Niabella beijingensis: one gene and its partners. The protein of the gene in region 3 binds, or shares a complex with, the protein of the main gene of each other region. Links are inferred from orthologs where the notes say so. Each region holds a gene or a part of one and is shown on either strand. Other genes may lie near its edges.

Region 1 (5,338 bases), on a different replicon or contig from region 3:
AGGTGCGATCAACCCTGTAGGTGATAAAGAGATCATTGATACGGAACTGCAGCTGAAGGACCTGGACAGTGTGGAGAAACAGGTACAGAAAAAAGAAAAGCAGGCCAAAACAGATCCCAAGATCAAAACGGAAGTAGAAATTCTGCAGCGCTGCAAACAGCACCTGGAGCAGGGAAAAAGCATTCGCTCTTTAGACCTGAGCAAAGAGGAAAAAGAAGCGATCGCCGATCTTTTCCTGCTTACCGATAAACCGGTTCTGTACGTAGCAAATGTGGATGAGCCGTCCATGCATACCGGCAATCAGTTCTCCGAAGCACTGAAAGAAGCCATTAAAAGCGAGAATGCAGAAATGATCATCATGAACAACTCCATTGAGGCACAGATATCAGAAATGGAAGACCCGGATGATAAAGCGCTGTTTATGGAAGAATACAAAATGACGGAACCGGCGCTGGACCGGCTGATCCGTTCTGCCTATAAACTATTGGGATTAAACACCTACTTCACAGCAGGGGTTCAGGAAGTACGCGCCTGGACCTTCCACAACGGCTGGAAAGCGCCACAATGTGCCGGTGTGATCCATACCGATTTTGAAAAAGGCTTTATCAAAGCAGAGGTGATCGCCTATAGTGATTTTGTACAGTATAAATCCGAAGCCAGTGCACGCGAAGCCGGCAAGCTGCGCATCGAAGGGAAGGAATACCTGGTAAAGGATGGCGACATTATGCACTTCCGGTTCAATGTATAAGGCTTGACCGCAACAGGGGCCTGGAGTGCCCGGATCTGCGGCCTGCACGATTTAATATTACATTTGTGGTATCTCCGCCACCAAGACGCCAAGGCATTAAGAAGCACCAGGATTTCCGGTTCGGTCCAACCTTTTCATACTGTTTTGGCTTCGCATAATTGTAACATTCCCTCTACAAAACATCAGGGCTCAAACCTGCACGAGGTCTCCAAAATGCTCAATGGCCCTTAATGACTTAATGGTTTTAAGGGCCGGCCCCAAGTTCCAATCAATATAAAATCATCCTTCGTTTTCTTTGCGGCTTCTCGGCTTCGTAACCCCATTTATCCCACCACCAGGATGCCAGGAATCCAGGATACACAAAGTTGTTGGAAACGGTTTAATCCCTTTGTGGCTCTTTGTGCCTTGGTGTATTTGTGGCATTGCCGTCGCGAAGTCGACGAGATTCCCGGAACCATAAGGACCTATATAAATGCTTTATGTTTTGGGGGTTCTACCGCCTTAGTGGTATCTTCAATGGCCCTTAATGACTTAATGGTTTCAAGCCTCCAAAGCAGCCGGGCGGCATAAAATTGTTCTGGCAGCAACCGCCTACCACCCGCTTACAAGCAGGTTCCTGGCCGCTTTTTCGGAGCATTTCTGATAATGACTGTATGCCCTGGCTGCGTGAACTCTTATTTTTTCGGCAGGTTCATTTTGAATGTACCCGCTCAGCGCATCATGCAGTGTATATGCTTCCGGCGCCATTAGTCCGGTTGTCCAGAGTAAGGGATTGGTTCCGGTCGGTTTTAAATGAGGCTTAAAATAATTCCTGCTGTAACAGGCCAGTACAATACAATCCCGCTGTTCCCGGTCCGTACGCCTGAACGCCTCATCCAGCTTAAAATCCATCAGTCCGTCATGTCCTATATAAGCAATCAGTTTTGCATTTCCATATAACCCGATGACGGTATGATCCACCTCTAAGGTATCTTTTATCTGTCCGCTGCTGCTTTTAAAAAAATCGACCGTAGCATTTTTTATAAACCGACCGTCATAAGCATCAGCAACCAGGTAATAGTTTTTATTTACATGTTTAAAAACAACACGTTCCAGCACAAAACCTTCCCTTTTTTCTTTGTATAAGAACTTCCATTCCCTGCTCTTTTTGAAATAGGTACGTATACCATAGCTGGTTCCCCAGTACAGGTTATTATCGGGATCCTGCCCGTTGCCGATCCGTGCAGGTACGGGTACAATTCCCTGGTATTGATTATCGCACAATGCGACGAATACATGAATGGTTTTGGCAGCACCGGAATAAGAAGGTGGCTGTATTTTTACAGGATCTGGGTCATTCCCTTTCCCGTCGTTATTACCGGCAAAAGAATTTTCATTACAGGAACCGACAACCAGCAGCCATAATAACAAAAAGCCCGAATAGTTCATAAAGCATCTTTATTCCTATTAAAGACCGCTTTTCTTCGGGTTTCCATAGTCACCGGCATTGTTTATTTCAGATCCACTTCCACCTGATTGCGGATCAGATCCTCGAAGACATCTCTTTTGCGGATCAGCTGTGCCTTTCCGTTCCGCACGATCACTTCGGCGGGCCGGAACCGTGAATTGAATGTGGAGGCCATTTCATAGCCGTAGGCACCGGCATTGTAAAATACCAGCAAGTCTCCCTCTCTTACTTCCGGCAACGGACGATCCCAGGCAAACGTATCGGTTTCACAAATATTACCCACTACCGAATAGGTATTAACCGCCCCTTCCGGATTGGTAATGTTCTCGATCCGGTGGTACGCATCATAGAACATAGGACGGATCAGGTGATTGAATCCGCTGTTGATGTTTACAAAAGTGGTGGCAGCCGTTTCTTTAAGCAGGTTTACCGAAGTGATCAGGCAGCCCGACTCGCTCACGATAAACTTACCAGGTTCGAACCATATCTCCAGGTGGCGCGCCGCCTCATGTGCATCAAATGCCGCCAGCACTTTTTGAGAAAGTTCTTCTATATTGATCACCGGATCATCTTCCTTATAGCCCACTTTAAAGCCGCCTCCCAGGTCGATCGATTTCAGATCAGGAAAATGAGGGATAATGTCAAACAATACATCGATCCCTTTTATAAATACATCCGCATCTTTAATATCACTTCCGGTATGAATATGCAGGTTGTGGATCACAATATTACTGCTCTTTACAATATCCATTAACTGCGGCAGCTGTTCCACAGGAATGCCAAACTTGCTCCGGTCGTGACCGGTTGATATTTTCAGGTTTCCCCCGGCCATGATGTTCGGGCGCAGCCGCACTCCTACCGGGTATTGATTTCCATATTTTTCTCCCAGCTTTTTAAGATTGGAAAGACTGTCGATATTCACAAAAACACCCAGCTTCAGGGCCTCCTCAATTTCTGTAAAATGGATCCCGTTGCTGGTATACAGCACTCTTGATGGCTCAAAACCCGCCCGTAGCGCCAGTTTTACTTCGTTGATGGAACTGCAGTCTACATTGGCACCGAGATGGTGAATAAAACGAAGCACGCTCAGATTCGTCAATGCTTTTGCCGCATAGAATATCTTTACCCGTTCCGCGCCAAACGCATTACTTAACCGCTGGTATTGCGTTTCGATCTTATCAGCGTTGTATACATATACGGGGGTTCCGAATTCATTCGCAATCTGAATCAGTTGTTCGTTTGTTAATTGTTCGCTCATAATAGTATTTACAAAAAAAGCAGTAAAATTACTGCTACATAAAAATAATATGTCGGGCAGCAGCTATTCTTCTTCCGGCTTCTTTGAGTCGTCCTCCGTTTCATCCTGCGCATCTTCCTCATTATCCCCATCCGGATCCATTTCGGCTGCTTCGTCCTCTTTTGGCGCTTCCTCATCAGCATGCACTTCCTCCTCTTCTGCTCCGGCAGCGGGCGTCTCTTCTGCCATAGCTACATCCTCCGTTTCTTCCGCTTCCTCCCCGGTTTCAGCGGTTTCGATCAGTTCGCCGTTTTCAGCTACGGCCAGCAGCGGATCTGTTTCATCCGCCGGTGTTTCCGGAACTACTGCATTCCCCTCTTCATCCACCGGTGTGGGAAGGATCTCCTGTTCCGCCAGTACCTCTTTTATCCTGGGCAACTCATCAGCTGAATTGATCCCAAAATAATCCATAAATGTTTTTGATGTGGAGTATACCAGCGGGTGACCCGGCAGTTTTTCATTGCGTCCGCTGATGATGACCAGTTCTTTTTCCAGTAATTTCTGAATGGCATAATCTGCACTCACGCCGCGGATGGCTTCGATCTCGCCTTTGGTAACCGGTTGTTTGTATGCAATGATCGATAAGGTTTCCAGTGCGGCAGGCGACAGCCGTTTCATAAATTTATCCCCATTGATCTGGGCAACGGTCTTGTGATAATCCTTTTTGGTAAGGAACTGCCAGCCACCGCCGCTTTCGCGCACTTCAAACGGATAAAACTCTGCATCATATTTTTCAATGATACCGCTGATAGCCGCTTCTACCTGGTCCAGCGTGATCTTATCCTCCATAAACCCAAAGGCATTATTCAGCAGGTCCGTCAATTCCAGCGGGGTCAGTGGCTTATCACTTGCAAAGATTAATGCTTCAATATGTGGGATCAATCCGGTGATGTCCATGATGAAGGTTCAAAGTTTAAGCGTTCAAGGTTTAAAGTTAAGGGCAAAACAACATTGAACCTTAAACCTGAAACCCCGAACAAATATTTTATCCCTGTAATGCCGCAGCACCGCTCACGATCTCCGTCAATTCGGTGGTAATTGCAGCCTGCCGCGCCCTGTTGTAAGAAAGTTTCAGGTTACGCAGCATTTCATTTGCATTTTCTGATGCCTTATCCATGGAGGTCATCCGCGCCCCGTGTTCCGATGCATTCGAATCCAGTACGGCTTTGAACAGCTGGGTGTTCAAAATTTTGGGCATCAGTTCAGCAATCAATTCTTCCTTATTGGGATCAAAAATAAAATCGGCTTTTGTAGTGCCCGCCTTCTTCTCCACCTTGGGAATCGGCAGGAAGGGCTCTGCTGTAAACAGCTGTGTGGCGGCATTTTTAAACTGGCTGTATACAATCTCCACCGCATCAAACTGTTTTTCTTCGAAGGCCTTCATTGCTTCCGTGGCAATTTTCTGCACATTTTCAAATGAAAGCCGGAGGAAAATATCCTTATAGGTATCATCTGTTTTGTACCCCGCCTTACTCAGGGCTTCATATCCTTTTTTACCCAGGTTCCAGATCGTTATATTTCCTTTTTCAAACTGGCTTTGGTATTTTTCACGGATCAGGGCTTTGGCCAGCTTTACTACATTGGCATTAAAGGCTCCGGCCAGTCCGCGGTCGCTCGTGATCACAATAAGCAACACCTTTTCAACAGGCCGTTCCGCAGCCAGTGCGATCTCGGTATCCCCATCGTTATTGCTGACAATATTGCTCAGCATTTCCTGTAATTTCTGAGCATAAGGCCGCATTTGAACGATGGCATCCTGTGCCCGGCGGAATTTGGCAGCACTCACCATTTTCATAGCCTTCGTGATCTGCTGCATGCTTTGTACCGAACTGATGCGATTCCGAAC
Region 2 (6,488 bases), on a different replicon or contig from region 3:
AAGATACTCGTGGATGCCAATTCCAGCACCCAGGTGGTGGAAACGATCTGCTTAAAAGATTGTCCTCCGTCCTCAGTACTTCTGCCTTTTAATATTGCAAAAATCATTATTGGTGAAAAGCAGCGGACAGCCGTCAATTGCAGTCTGATGCCTGCTGCTGCCGGCGCACCAGCTTGCAGCGATACTTCCAATATATTCAATATAGCCCGCTGGTCTGTCAGTTCAAAGAACCCGGGAGAAATGCTGAAAACCTATACATTGACCAACCAGGATATTGGCGAGGCCCGTTAAAGCTCCTGCTTCGCTTTAACAAAAGATTGGATACGGCGCTGTTTCCCGATCAAAAAGCCGGCTTAATTTTATTTAATATATGTGGCGCATCCTTTTCATACTACTTACGGGAACAACGCTGTTGCCTGCAGCGGCTATCGGACAAACTCACCTCAGAGGCAATATTTTTTTATACACCAACGACACACCGGTGCCCGGAGCTTCGGTCACCAATCTGACCAGCGGAAAGACCACCGTGGCGACACCTGCCGGTACTTATGTGATTGAAGCAAAGAACCGGGATCTTGTTGTTTTTTCGTTTACCGGCATGACCAGCGATACGGTGAAGGTGGAAGAGCAGTTATTAAAAACAGGCTATGATGTAGGCCTTAAAGAGGATCCCCGCACGTTACGGACGGTTACGGTGTCCAGTAATTATCAGCTGGATTCCTTACGGCGCCGGAAAGAATACAGTGATTATTTCGAAAAAGGGCCGGGCATTACCGGTGGCAATCGTCCTTCGGACGGATTTGGAATTTCTGTAAGTCCCATCAGCCATTTTTCCAAAAAGGCAAAGGAGCAGCGTAAATTCAGGAAGCAGCTGATCAAGAATGAAGAGGAAGCCTATATTGATTATGTTTTTTCACCGGGCTGGGTAAGCCGGCTTACCGGTTTAAAAAATGATTCGCTGCAGCAATTCATGTACCAGTACCGTCCCTCCTATCAACTGGCGCGGACGCTTGACCGGCCCAGTATGACTGCCTATATTAATGACCGGTATAAAGAATTTATCCGCAGAAAAAAATAAAAAGCTAAGAAGCAGAAACCTTTTTCAGGTGCAGCAACGGGTAGGGCTTGCCGGCACCATCGGTAGCAGCACGCCCGGTAATTTCAAATCGCTGGTGCAGGTAAAAACCGATCGCCTGTATATTCTGCTCGTTTACATCAACGGCATCGCATCCCAGCGTTACTGCATGCTCCAGCAGCTGCTTTCCCACACCCTTTCCCCGCGCGGCCTCATCTACAAAAAGCATTTGAACCTGTTTGTCCGTTATACCAAGAAAGCCGGTCAGCGTGCCGGTGGTCACATCCCGGTAAACAAACAACCGCACCATTCCGAAATATTCCGGCATCCGCGCCTTGTAATAATCAAAATCTTCCCGGCGGAGAAAATCGTGCGTGGCATGCACTGCAGATTCCCATATCGCTAGAAGCCTCGGATACTGTCCGGGAACGGCCGGCAAGATCATATGGATGCTGTTTGTTGAGCCGCAAATATACGGTTTCGGCCGGACCGTTTGCAGCAGCGGTCAACCATTTCCATAGCAGGCAATACCAGTCCGGAAACACTTACAGCCGCCAATGGAAACGCATACCTGTTACCGGTGTGATCCGGCAAAACAGTATCTGCAAAGAATAAGGATCAATAACCTGCATATAAAAGTCCGTTTTTACCAAAACAAAGCGATTTTTGCAATTGCGGGTTCAACCCGTATAACACATATGAACCGATACCTGAAAGCATTTTTGATCGCTGCCTGCATCCTGCTTGCTCTTGTTCTGATAGGCATCGGAGGCACTTACTGGTCCATGCAACGGAGACAGAAGCAGGCAGAAAAAGACGGTGAAAGATTTTCTGCCGAATGTGATACGGTACGTATCATCACGGAGCAGCCCAATATCCGTTTTTCAGGGTTTAACCGCAAAGAGCTGTCAGCACTGCGTTTCCGGCTGCTCCGGGGCGGAACGTTCTGTCAGGACACGATGCTCCGTCCTTCATTTGATGATCAGAAGGGGAACGACATATCTTATTCTTTACAGGTTCCCTACCGCAGTTTTCTGAAGCAGGATACCATTGTATTAACCACTGCAAACGGGCTGCATTATTTTATATCCGGCTATCATCATTATGCCTATCTGCATTATGGTATGTTTGGATACCTGGGCAGTCATGACTGCCGTTTTTCCGACGACTGTGTCATCAACAACAGCAGCTCCTCCGGCGGTGTCATTGTCCGGAATGAAGGCTGGGTGCACCCCGAGCGTTCGCGGCTGGTACGCAGGTTCCGCGCAACCACCGCGGAATTTGACAGTATCGCCAACCAGTCGGCCATTAACTATGCCGCGGCACACCAGATTTTTGAACAGCACCGAGCCAACCGGCAGCTCTATTCGTTGCTCACCTTTCGCATAGAAACGGGCCCCGAAGGCGTTTTTTATATATTCGGCGAAGAACGGGAAACAAGGAACCGGGCCCTTGAGGTACTAAAGATCGATGCGCAGACCGGCGAGTGCCGGCGCCTCCGGAATTACCCGTTTGATGAGCAATAAAAAAGCCACCTGCAGTAACAGGCGGCCTATTTAAATAATAACAACTAAAAACCTAATTCTGTGCCGCAAGGCTGCGAAAATCCACGCTTACCAGTTTGCTTACACCCGGCTCCTGCATCGTTACCCCATAGATCACATCCACCGTGCTCATCGTGGTTTTGTTGTGCGTAACGATAATGAACTGGGAATTCTGACTGAACTGGCGGATCATATTGGTGAACTTGCCCACGTTGGCATCATCCAGCGGAGCATCCACCTCATCGAGGATACAGAACGGTGCCGGTTTGATCAGGTAGATGGCAAACAACAGCGCGGTTGCCGTCAGGGTCCGTTCTCCCCCGCTCAGCTGTGTTAATGAGGTCGGGCGTTTCCCTTTTGGTTTTGCCACTACATCGATCCCCGTATCTGCAAGGTTTTCCGGGTTCTCCAGTACAAGGTCACACTGATCGTCCTCTGTAAACAGCGATTTAAATACTTTCTGAAAATTCTCCCGCACCTGGTTAAAGGTATCGAGGAATTTCTGGTTGGCCGTAGCTTCTACTTCTTCAATGGTCTTTAACAGGCTTTCCTTTGCATTTACCAGGTCGCTTTTCTGTTCTACAATAAACTCATAGCGCTTCTTCATTTCCGTAAATGCTTCAATGGCCGTAGGGTTCACTTCACCAAGGTTCTCCAGCCGCTTTTTCATCCGGTCGGCCTTTTCCTGCAATTCTTCCACGGCTGTTTCCGAACTGCGCGGATCATCCAGGATATCTTCGATCTGGATCTTGAACTCCACGTTCAGCCGCTCCCGTGTGCCGGCCAGCTGCAGCTTCAGCTCATTCAATTTGTCTTTAATGGCTGCCAGCAAATGCTCTACCTGCTCCTTCTCACGGATCTTATGCCGCAGTTCGCTTTCTTTTTCGTTCAGCACGTTCCGCATATTGTAGTACGACTGATCGGCTTCGTTCAATGTTTGCTGGTCCTGTTCGCGGCTGCGGATCAGGTTCAGCAATGTTTCTTCGACCTCTTTCAGGGCGCTCTCAGAACTGATGATCTCGCCGCCGGTATCCGATAACTGGGTCGTGCTTTGTTCGATCTGGCGCTTCAGTTCGTCCAGCTGGTTGGTCTTAAAATTCAGTTCCTGCTTCAGGGCTGTCACTTTGCTTTGCTGCCGGGTTACGTTCAGGTTAAATTCGTTAAACTGTGTTGTAGCTTCCTGGTATCCGCCTTCGGCCTGTTTAAACGTCTCTTCTGCTTCAGAAAGCTTGTTGGCATTCTGCTGCAGGATTTCGGTAAATTCCGCCAGCGACTGCCGTACACCGGCAACCGAGCTTTGTGTATTCTGTAATTGCTCTGTAAGTTCTTCTACCCGGTTCTTTGCAGTACCCTGCTGGCTTTGCAGGTTCTCCGACCGGTTCTGCAATGCAAATACCGCGTTGGTCAGTTCCTGGATCTCCTTCTGCGTTTCTTTGATGGCATTTTCGCGCAGGTCTTCATTAAAGGCGATCACTTCATTGTGCCTTGCCTGTATCTGCGCCCGCAGGTTTTGTACCACTTCATCCTGCGCCGCTATATCTTCCTGCAGTTTTTCCAGGTTCTTTACCCGGCCGATCTTCTTTCCTTCGATCAGGCCCACGCTGCCACCGGTAAGGGTGAACTTGCCTTTTACAAACTTGCCCTGTTTTTCGATCACTACAGAACCGTTGCTGTTCTCCAGCGCTTCTTCTCCTTCTGCAATAAATACATTGCCCAGCAGGTGTTCTGCCAGCTTGCGGTATCGTGCCTCCACCTCGATCACTTCCAGCGCCGGGATGGCGCCCTGTAAACTGTGACCATTGCTGTTATCCGCTTCAATCTTATTCAGCAAAAAGAAATTGGCCTTCCCTTTTTTCTGATCGCTCAGCAGATGAACGGCCTGCAGTCCCTGTTGCAGGTCTTCCACTACGTAATAGTTCAGATAAGGTTCCAGCACATTCTCCAGCGCCGTGCGGTATTCTTCTTTTACATAAAGAATATCAGAAAGGATGGGCGCCTGGGTATTCCATTCTTTATTGTTGTGCAGGAATTTTACGCTTTCGGGGTAGCCCTCCATCGAATCGATCATACTTTTCAGCAGGTCGTGTTCATTCCGCTTTGCATCCAGGGTACGGTTTTCATCTGCCAGCTTATTGCGCAGCTCTTCCACAATACCCTGTGTTTGCAGGATCTGTTCCTTGGTATGATCGTGATGTGCCTGCAGCTGTTCCAGGGAAGCGTTCTTTTCTTCCAGCTCCCGTTCCTTCAGGGCGTGATCGGATTGTACTTTTTGTAAGTGTTCTTCCCGTTGCGCCGATTCATCCTCGATCTGGTGAATGGCCCGTTGCAGGTTCTGTACCGAAGTATCGGCTACCGCTACTTTCTTCTCCGCCTCAAACTGTTCGCGCTGCACCTGCTGGTATTCCATACGCAGACTGTCCACACCGTGGCGCTGCTCATCCAGTATGTTACGTTTGCGGGTCACTTCATCCCGGAAATTCTCCAGTTGTTCCGTGAGTCCCTCATATGCTTTTTCTTCATCACCCACCTGCTGTTGTGTAAAGCCGATGCTTTCTTCGATGCCCTTTAGTTGTGCGTCGGATTTGGAAAGGAATTCCTGCAGACCGGTTTCCCGTTCTTTCAGGTATTGCAGGCGTTGTACGGCCAGGTTCTTATCGCCCTCTTTGGTGCGCACCTGTTGTACCAGCTCGTTATAGGCGGCCTGCATGCTTTGCAGGGCGCGTTCTTTTTCAATAAACACCAGCTTCTCCTGCTCTATATGCGCTTCGGCAGTAGCAATCTCCGCTTCCAGTCGTACCGACTTATCCGTCTCCGCCTGCTGCTGTTCATTCAGTTCTTTATAGGTAAGGTTAAACCCTTCCAGTGCCGCTTTGGCCAGTTCAATGCTTACCTCACGGTATTCTTTTTTTATCTCGTGGTATTTTTCTGCTTTTTTAGCCTGACTTTCCAGGGCCTTCAGCTGGTTGTTGATCTCAAACAGCAGGTCTTCGATCCGGTTCAGGTCCTGCTCGGTAGCATCCAGCTTTTGCTTGGCCTCTTTTTTACGCGTCTTATAAATGGAAATACCGGCAGCCTGCTCCAGCATCCGGCGGCGGCTGTTGTCCTTGTCTTTGATAAGGTCATCCACCATGTCCAGGGCAATGATGGCATAAGAGTCCGTACTCACCCCGGTATCCATAAACAGGTTCTGGATATCCTTCAGCCGGCACTGCACATCATTCAGCCGGTATTCACTTTCCCCGCTTTTATAAAATTTGCGGGTAATGCGCACGGTGCTGAATTCGGTAGGCAGCAGGTTCTTGGTATTCTCAAAGGTCAGACTCACCTCTGCCAATCCGCTTGCCGAACGGGTTTTCGATCCGTTAAACACCAGCGAATCCAGGTTCTCGCTCCGGAGGGCGCTGATCTTCTGTTCCCCGATCACCCAGCGGATGCTGTCCACAATATTGGATTTTCCGCAACCGTTCGGTCCCACAATGCCGGTAATATTGTCGTCGAAATTAACGACCGTTTTATCGGCAAAACTTTTAAACCCTTTTATTTCAAGACTTTTTAAGCGCACAGTATTTTTCTGTTTTAATGTAAAGGCGAAAATAACGGTTCCGGCCCCAATGCGAAAGCCTGTTTTTGCACACATAAGGGTGGAAAACAAGGCAAAAACGTGGAAAAGCTGTGGATAACCCTCAATATTACATTCCCCGGGCCCGCGGGATATGGATCACCGCCGGCGGTTGAATATGGGGGATAATTCCAGGAAATATTGTGCTATCGGGCCGGTTCTTTGGTAATAACACGCTTTCTTACAGATTGTTGCTACCTGAAAAACAGATTATTTTATTGTTATCAACGAGGGCCACTCCCTTATGCGG
Region 3 (7,711 bases):
CCTATCGAACGGGCAATCATCGCTGCCAACATCGGCCTGAATCCCCAAAATGATGGTGTCAATATACGCCTGTTCCTGCCCCCCCTTACAGAAGAACGCAGAAAAGAACTGGTGAAGAAAAGTTTTGCTGAAGGCGAAAACTCAAAAATAGGAATCCGCAGTGCCCGCCGGGAAGTAATTGAAGGGATTAAAAAACTGCAGAAGGAAGGATTGAGCGAAGATGGCATGAAAGACGCAGAAGCAGTAGCCCAGCAACTTACAGACAAGTACATTGCCACTGTTGAAAAATACCTGGCTGTAAAGGAAAAAGAAATAATGGCCGTTTAACGTACATTATTTGCCCCGAAATATCAATAATCCAATCACTATTTTATAACTTAAAAATTCAAACACATGGGAATGCTTAAAGAATTTAAGGAATTTGCCATAAAAGGGAATGCGGTTGACCTGGCCGTGGGTGTTATTATTGGTGGGGCCTTTGGCAAAATTGTATCAAGCATTATTGATGATCTTATTATGCCGGTAGTAGGCGCGATCATCGGAAAACCGGACTTCAGCAGTCTTTACCTGGTGCTGAAAGGGAATGTCCCTCCAGGTACCAAACTGGAAGAAGCGCGGAAAATCGCGGATACTTCCATTTTCGCTTATGGTAACTTTATCACAATTGCCATTAATTTTCTGTTGCTGGCCCTGGTGATTTTCTGGATGGTGAAAGCAATGAATAGAATGAAGAAAGAGACCCCTGCGGAAGCAGCGGCACCTTCTTCTACAGACCAGTTACTGATGGAAATCAGGGATGCGCTGAAAAAGCAATAAAAATCTGCCCAACTTATTCACAAAACGTCCTGCATCACAGGACGTTTTTTAGTGTCAGGCCCTTATTTATTACATTTGTCTTCTTTTCACTGTTCAATATTTTCAGGTGAGTACAACATATCAGATAAAGCTTTCCCAGTTCGAAGGGCCTTTTGACCTCCTGCTATTCTTTATAGAGCGGGATGAACTCGATATTTACAATATCCCTATTACAAAGATCACCAACGATTTCCTGGTATATATCCGTGAACAGGAAGCCCTGAACATCGAATTGTCGAGTGAATTCATTCTTTTTATTTCCACGCTTATGCGCATCAAGGCAAAAATGCTGATCCCGCGCAAGGAACTGGATGCGCAGGGTAACGAGATCGATCCGAGGGAAGAACTGGTGAACAAGATACTGGAATATAAACGCTTTAAGGAAGCGTCAGCACAAATGGCCGAGCTTGAAGCGATGCGGATGCTGATGGTAAAAAGGGGGAATATTCAGAAAGAACTGTCGGTGATCGGGGAAGAAGCAGGCGAAGGCACCGAGATACACGCCATTACCATGTTCAAGCTGATGAAGGCGTTTGAAAAAGCGATGCAGCGGTATTCTGATAAGATAAATACTCCGGTGCATACGGTAGTACGGTACAACTATTCCATGGAAAACAGCCGGGTCAAGGTAATGGAAGAGGCGCAGCGTGCCAAGACACTTTCTTTCGAAAAGCTGTTTGATTACGCAGAGACCCGTGTGCACGCGATCTTCCTCTTCCTCTCCGTTCTGGAGCTGGTGCAGCAGAGCTTTCTGAAGATCATGATCGGAGACGGAAAGAATAATTTCATACTGGAATATGTAGCACCGGAAGACCGCGAAGAAACAATGACCGCGATCGAACCCTCATTCTCTTAACCATAAAAATATAAAACTCATGAAACGTTTTGCAACGGCCAACTGGCAGGGAACGGGAAAAGATGGAACGGGTAAGACCTCGACACAATCCGGTGTGTTAAGCGATACGCCTTATTCTTTTAAAACACGTTTTGAAGAAGGGAACCCCGGTACCAACCCGGAAGAGCTGGTAGCAGCGGCTCATGCCGGTTGTTTTACCATGAAGCTGAGCTTTGTGCTGAATGAAGCCGGTTTTACAGCCACCAATATCGATACCAAATGTACGGTTACCTTTGAAAATGGCGCTGTAACGGAAAGTCACCTGGATGTTCAGGCTGCGGTTCCGGGCATTGACCAGGAAAAATTCGATGCGGCCGTCAGGGATGCTGAGGCAAATTGCCCGATCAGCAAACTGCTGAATACAAAAATTACGGCCACAGCTGTACTGAACGGATAATGCTGCGATATATTATAATAGCCGGTGTCCGTAACGGGTGCCGGCTTTTTTAGGCCCAATCAGTCTCTCCGGGTTTTAACCGGGCCACATAGTTTTGCAGCGCGATCTTACCCAGCTGAACCATTTGTTTCATTTTGGCCGGTTCAAAAACAAGCCCGCCGGGACCGCCGTCCAGCGCCGTTTCGGGCTGCAGTACATGTAATTTTACCGGAGGACGGTTGATCAGATCTGTATAATCCGGGGAGGAACTGCTGAAATAACGTCCCAGTGCAGCTTCGGAGACACCATCGGCCCTCATGGCGGCCTTTACCTGGTTGATATAATTGAGAAAGTGAATGTGTTGCCGCGCTGCATACAGATCATTATCTGCCACATCGGTTATAAAAACAGCGACCGTTTGCAGTAAAATGGAAAGCAGGTTATTGTAAATTGCCGGGTCGGGTGCGCTGTTCCTGGCGGAAAGCAGGATGGTAAAGAGCTCATCCGCACCGGCTTCCAGCGCAATGCCGACGCCGGCATATTCGCGGGTACCGCCATCCACATACTGGTAATCCGGATGAATTGCTCCCGGAAGATCCTTATTGATCCGCACAGGAGGCATAAATACCGGTTGGCTGGCTGATGCCATTACCGCTCTTCTGAACTGCTCGGCGCTCTCTATCTTTTCTATGCGGTAATAGCTCCCCGCTGTTACGGGGGCGGGGTCTGTGGTATAGACCACTAATTCCTGGCTTTGCAAACAGGTAGTGGTCAGATATATTTTTTTGGCAGCAGTGCGCAGCTGCGCATAAAAAGTGTCGGTGTAGATCTGTCGCACCCGTGACCCCAGCCCGTTTGCGGTATACAACGAATTGCCGTTCCAGATACTGGTGCCCAGATTCTTTTCTTCAAGGAGGTCTCCGGTGGTAACACTGGTGTAGAGGTCTTCCAGTACATCGAGCTGATTCATGGCCGCAAGTGGGGCGATCAATGCCCCGGTGCTGGTTCCTATCACCGTGTCGAAGGTTAACCTGTAGGTGGTTTCCAGGTCTTTGATAACACCAACAGCAAATGCTCCTTTGGACCCTCCGCCACTTATGATCAATGCTTTATTCATAAAGAAGATTATTCAAATTGTGGTTGGACCTTACGGGTCTTATTGAACTGATAGGCGATGAACGACTGGAACCACCACTGGTTCAAATGATAATCCCGTTGTGCGGTAATGCCGATCTGTATTTTTTGCAGGAGTTCCAGCCCGATGCCCCCACCGGCCATGCGTTGCCGATGCGTACCCCAGTTGGCTTCTGCAAGCAGCTGGATATTTCCAAATGCCAGGGCCATGGGCTTTTGGGTCCTGAGGTCTGCAAGTTTTAATGCGGCTGCAGGGCCGAAGAGACCAGAGATCCTTTTATTGTTGTATACCATACCGGCATTGGCACCCAGCCGCAGCCGGTTAACAACAACCGTTATCTGCGGACTTAACGCAAGACCGCCGGTATAAAGATCCGGAGTAACGGACCGGAAGCCGGTGGTGAACCCGTTATTTAATTTGACCAGTAATATACCTCCCCTTGTAAATTCGGTAACCTGTTTTGTTTGTGCAGCTGCAGAAGAAAAAAAGAACAAAACAAGGAGGAGGGCACTTGTTTTTGAAGGCATCGGAAAGATTTCCTTAAAGATACTATTTTACCCGACCGGTTGGCACCCCTAATTTGAGTGACCGGAAACGGCTGCTGTTTTTGAGCCCTTGGCTGCCCAGTAGGTAAAATGATTGATGAGCACGCGCAGTTCATGAAATTCAAAAACGGGCAGGGCGCTTTTTGCTTCCTTTAATGAATCCCATTTTCTTGTTTCAAATGCATCTTGAAACCGACGCAACTGCTCTTCTGAAAAAAGTACATGGATATCCAGTATTCCCACGGAAGCCACCTTGGCAAAGTGCCCGAATACCGTACTGAGTGCCAGGTTCCGCTCTGCTGCGATGGCTTCAGGTCGCATTCCTTCCTCCAGCAGGGCATAACTGATAAGATGGGACGGTTTGGCGGGCTCTTTTTTAACGGGTGTAATGGTTCTGTCTGCAGCAATGAGCTTTTTGTCGAATAAATGCAGGTCCATCAGGCGAAGCAGGTACTGCTGCAGTTCTTCAGTCAGGGTTTCCACCGTGCGGTTATAAGCTTTGGCCCCTTTCTGGTTCTTGGTTTTGCTGTAATGTGCTTTTACGGGATCAAGAAGTCTGGTCTGCACCAGGTCAAAGAAATAATTAACGGCGCCAGCGCTTTTTTCGCTGATCGTGCGCCAGGTTTCTGCGGTGATCGTACGCATCTGGCGATGGATAAAATGTTCAAATTTCAGAAAAGTACTTTCGAGAAGTGTGGCCGATTGCTGTACCGGCTCGGATACACCGGAAAAATCCATGTGCTGGATCAGCGGGTTTTCGGCAGCTGCGATCCAGTTTTCCACTGCGGTTAAAATCGGTGCACTGTTGAAGGTTTGCAGCAGTTTGCTGATGGCAAACGTATGCTTTTCTTCTTCGTAGATCGATGCGATTTGTTCCGAGGCATCGGTGGCTTCATGAAAATCACTGATCCTTGTATCCCGGAAGATGTTCGATGCCCGGATGGGGGACTTCAGCACAATACCTTCCAGGGTCCTGCAGCGGCTTAGGGCCACATATACCTGGCCGTTGGTAAAAGAAGCCCCGGCGTCGATGATCACTTTGTCAAATGTAAGTCCCTGGCTCTTATGGATCGTAACGGCCCAGGCCAGCCGGAAGGGGAATTGTTCGTAACTGCCGGTAACCTCTTCCTGTATTTCTTTCTTTTCATCCAGATAGTATTTCTTGTTTTCCCATACTTCGCGTTCTACGGCGAGTTCTGCTTCAGTTCCTTCCGGTATCACAACGACCTTGTCGTCCTCGACCCGTACCACCCGGGCGATCCTTCCGTTATAATATTTTTTTGCTTCGGAAGCATCGTTGCGGATGAACATGACCTGTGCATCGGGTTTCAATACCAGCTGGGGATCATTGGGATAAAGATGTTCCTTAAAATCGCCGCTGATAATGGCCGGACAAGGAACCGCCGCACCCGGCAGCAATTCCAGCCGGCTGCTATTGATCCGGTCGGCCATATGATTGTGCGACACCAGGTAGATGTAATGATCCTGCGGTTCGAAAGAAGGTTGATACCGGGTATTCAGCAACTCAAAATCGATCCGGCTTTTTTCACCCTCGCGGATCGCATTAAGAAGGGAGATGAACAGGGCATCGCTTTGGCGGAATACCGTGGAAAGTTCCACCGTAACAAAAGGGGTGCTTTTCAGTGCCTTTGATTCAAAAAAATACGGGGAGGCATAATAGGGCGTCAGCAGTTTTTCAGCGGCAGATTTTACAACCGGGGGCAGCTGATACAGATCGCCGATCAGCAGCAACTGCACTCCGCCAAAGGCCAGTGAAGAGCGCCGGGCTGTTTTTAAAGCCAGATCGATCATATCCAGTACATCAGCCCGGAGCATTGATACCTCATCGATGATCAGTATTTCAAGCGCTCTTAACAGCTCCAGCTTTTCTTTCCGGTACTTGAAATGGGGCAACAGCTGCGGTATATTAATAGCTTCATTCCGGTCTACTGCATCCGTTGTGGGCACAAATGAAGTAAGGGGTAAACCAAACATCGAATGAATGGTTACCCCACCTGCATTGATCGCTGCAATGCCGGTAGGCGCCACCACAATATGCTTTTTTAATGTTTTACTGACGAACTGGTTCAGGAAAGTGGTTTTTCCTGTACCGGCCTTGCCGGTAAGGAAAACACTTCGCTGTGTGAACTCAATGATATTATAGATTTTTTCCAACAACGCGATGCTGCTTACAACATTTGATGACGGGTGTCATAGGCAGAACAAATATAATATTTAAATGATAAAAGACCATCAGTGCAGAAGAGTATATAAACAGAAAATACTCTATTTTTATAGTTATAAAAACATAAAATGACCTACAGGAAAATAGACAACAATATACTACGGCAAATTGTACTGATACTGCTCATCGGCCTTCTGGGATTTATGATCTTTTTTAACCTCCGGTATTTTACGCCCGGAGCCCTGGGTGCCATTACATTGTACATCCTTTTCCGTAAAACATTTTTCCGGCTTACCGAAGAACGGAAATGGAAAAAATCCCTGGCCAGTTTTCTTCTGATGTTTGGCACACTCCTGGTGATCGCGCTGCCGTTATGGCTGATCATAGAGGTAATGATCCCGCAGATCAGTAATCTGCTGGCCAATAAACAGGTGATCGTGGAAAAATACAATGCAGTTAAAGCGTTTATTGCCAGCAAGCCCCTGCTCAACCGGATCAACCTTTCTGACGAGTCCCTGATGCGCACCCTTGGAAAAGTGACCGCTTATTTCCCGGGCATCCTTAACTCAGTGGCTGAAATCTTTGTGAACATTTTTACCGCCCTGTTTATCCTCTATTTTATGCAGGTGAATGCGCGGGGAATGGAAAAACGGATCCGCCTGTTCATTCCTTTCAGCGATGACAACACCCAAACGCTTTGGGAAGAGACAAAGATGATGGTACGTTCCAATGCGCTGGGGATACCGATCCTGGCCCTGTGCCAGGGATTGGTGGCGGTGCTGGGATACTGGATATTCGGAGTGGGTAATTTTGTGATGTGGGGACTTATAACCGGTGCGGCTTCAATGATCCCCGCTGTAGGCACGATGATCGTATGGGTGCCTATCTGTATTGTTGTTTTTGCAACCGGACATGTAGGCAACGGCATCGGCCTTACCTTATACAGCCTGATCATTGTAGGCGGTATCGATAACGTGTTGCGGTTTACCATCCTTAAGAAAATCGGGGACATTCATCCGCTGATAACGGTTTTTGGTGTGATCCTGGGTCTTAAGCTCTTCGGCATCATGGGGCTGATCTTTGGCCCGCTGTTTATGTCGTACTTTTTATTAATGATCCAGGTGTACCGCATCGAATTCGGAAAGAAGAGCGACAAGCTGCCCCACGGACCCGAAACGGTGGGCGTTGTCGAAAAAAAATGAATGAAATGAAACCGTAACTACCGGTGTGCAACATCAACACGGAGTCGGTTTTTTTGATAGCAGCACCGTCCTTATCCCAGCTGATACAACAACTTTTTTACAAGACGCGCATTGGTTACAATAGCCATCAGGATCAATGCTGCCGCCAGCAGGAGCACGATCCAGTTGACGAAGGAAGAAAGCTCCGGACGTCCGAACATCACAAACTGATGAAAGGCCCATTGCATTACCTGGGTGCAGACGAGTGCGATAAGGACAATAAAGAGATAGACCGGGACGAACTGGTTGGACACATTTTTTCCCAGCCAGGCAGGGGAATAACCAAGCACCAGCAGCAGTTCCAGGTGTTGCCGGCTTCGGGCAATGACCAGTTGCAGATAAAAAGAGAACAGCATCAGTGCCAGGATTACCACCAGTAACCCGAAAATGCCCAGTCCGCTGAAGACTCCCTGCAGCACGATCTTATTACGCCCCAGCAGCGTTTTATCGCGGCTGATGACATAATGCTGCGCATCCAG

Evidence for each region. The genes of interacting proteins can lie anywhere in the genome.
Region 1: K7B07_RS07915 (region 3) and scpB share a complex: the UniProt entries of both Bacillus subtilis proteins name them as parts of the cohesin-like complex. The link is inferred for Niabella beijingensis from one-to-one orthologs.
Region 2: the proteins of K7B07_RS07915 (region 3) and smc are in contact, whole or in part, in a crystal structure (PDB 3ZGX), measured with the Bacillus subtilis proteins. The link is inferred for Niabella beijingensis from one-to-one orthologs.

The regions. Positions count from the first base shown.
Region 1 is NZ_JAIQDI010000002.1:329,570-334,907, reverse strand. The notes cover bases 2,454-5,338. They hold scpB (SMC-Scp complex subunit ScpB), read right to left. Parts: upstream 4,390-5,338; coding sequence 3,517-4,389; downstream 2,454-3,516. Other genes in these bases: atpG (ATP synthase F1 subunit gamma), read right to left, coding at 4,478-5,338; lysA (diaminopimelate decarboxylase), read right to left, coding at 2,454-3,453. Also shown: redox-regulated ATPase YchF, read left to right, coding at 1-748; K7B07_RS17420 (hypothetical protein), read right to left, coding at 1,340-2,176; more of lysA, read right to left, coding at 2,239-2,453. UniProt on the Bacillus subtilis protein: Participates in chromosomal partition during cell division. May act via the formation of a condensin-like complex containing Smc and ScpA that pull DNA away from mid-cell into both cell halves.
Region 2 is NZ_JAIQDI010000002.1:24,606-31,093, reverse strand. The notes cover bases 2,454-6,488. They hold smc (chromosome segregation protein SMC), read right to left. Parts: upstream 6,182-6,488; coding sequence 2,654-6,181; downstream 2,454-2,653. Other genes in these bases: K7B07_RS16220 (lysine N(6)-hydroxylase/L-ornithine N(5)-oxygenase family protein), read right to left, coding at 6,481-6,488; K7B07_RS16230 (hypothetical protein), read left to right, coding at 2,454-2,601. Also shown: K7B07_RS16245 (hypothetical protein), read left to right, coding at 1-291; K7B07_RS16240 (carboxypeptidase-like regulatory domain-containing protein), read left to right, coding at 371-1,078; K7B07_RS16235 (GNAT family N-acetyltransferase), read right to left, coding at 1,083-1,520; more of K7B07_RS16230, read left to right, coding at 1,774-2,453. UniProt on the Bacillus subtilis protein: Required for chromosome condensation and partitioning.
Region 3 is NZ_JAIQDI010000001.1:1,875,391-1,883,101, reverse strand. Bases 14-2,816 are described here. They hold K7B07_RS07915 (segregation and condensation protein A), read left to right. Parts: upstream 14-922; coding sequence 923-1,711; downstream 1,712-2,816. Other genes in these bases: K7B07_RS07905 (patatin-like phospholipase family protein), read right to left, coding at 2,197-2,816; K7B07_RS07910 (OsmC family protein), read left to right, coding at 1,731-2,147; mscL (large conductance mechanosensitive channel protein MscL), read left to right, coding at 400-816; frr (ribosome recycling factor), read left to right, coding at 14-327. Outside these bases: more of frr, read left to right, coding at 1-13; more of K7B07_RS07905, read right to left, coding at 2,817-3,243; K7B07_RS07900 (hypothetical protein), read right to left, coding at 3,252-3,788; K7B07_RS07895 (helix-turn-helix domain-containing protein), read right to left, coding at 3,837-5,981; K7B07_RS07890 (AI-2E family transporter), read left to right, coding at 6,120-7,193; K7B07_RS07885 (hypothetical protein), read right to left, coding at 7,265-7,711. UniProt on the Bacillus subtilis protein: Participates in chromosomal partition during cell division. May act via the formation of a condensin-like complex containing Smc and ScpB that pull DNA away from mid-cell into both cell halves.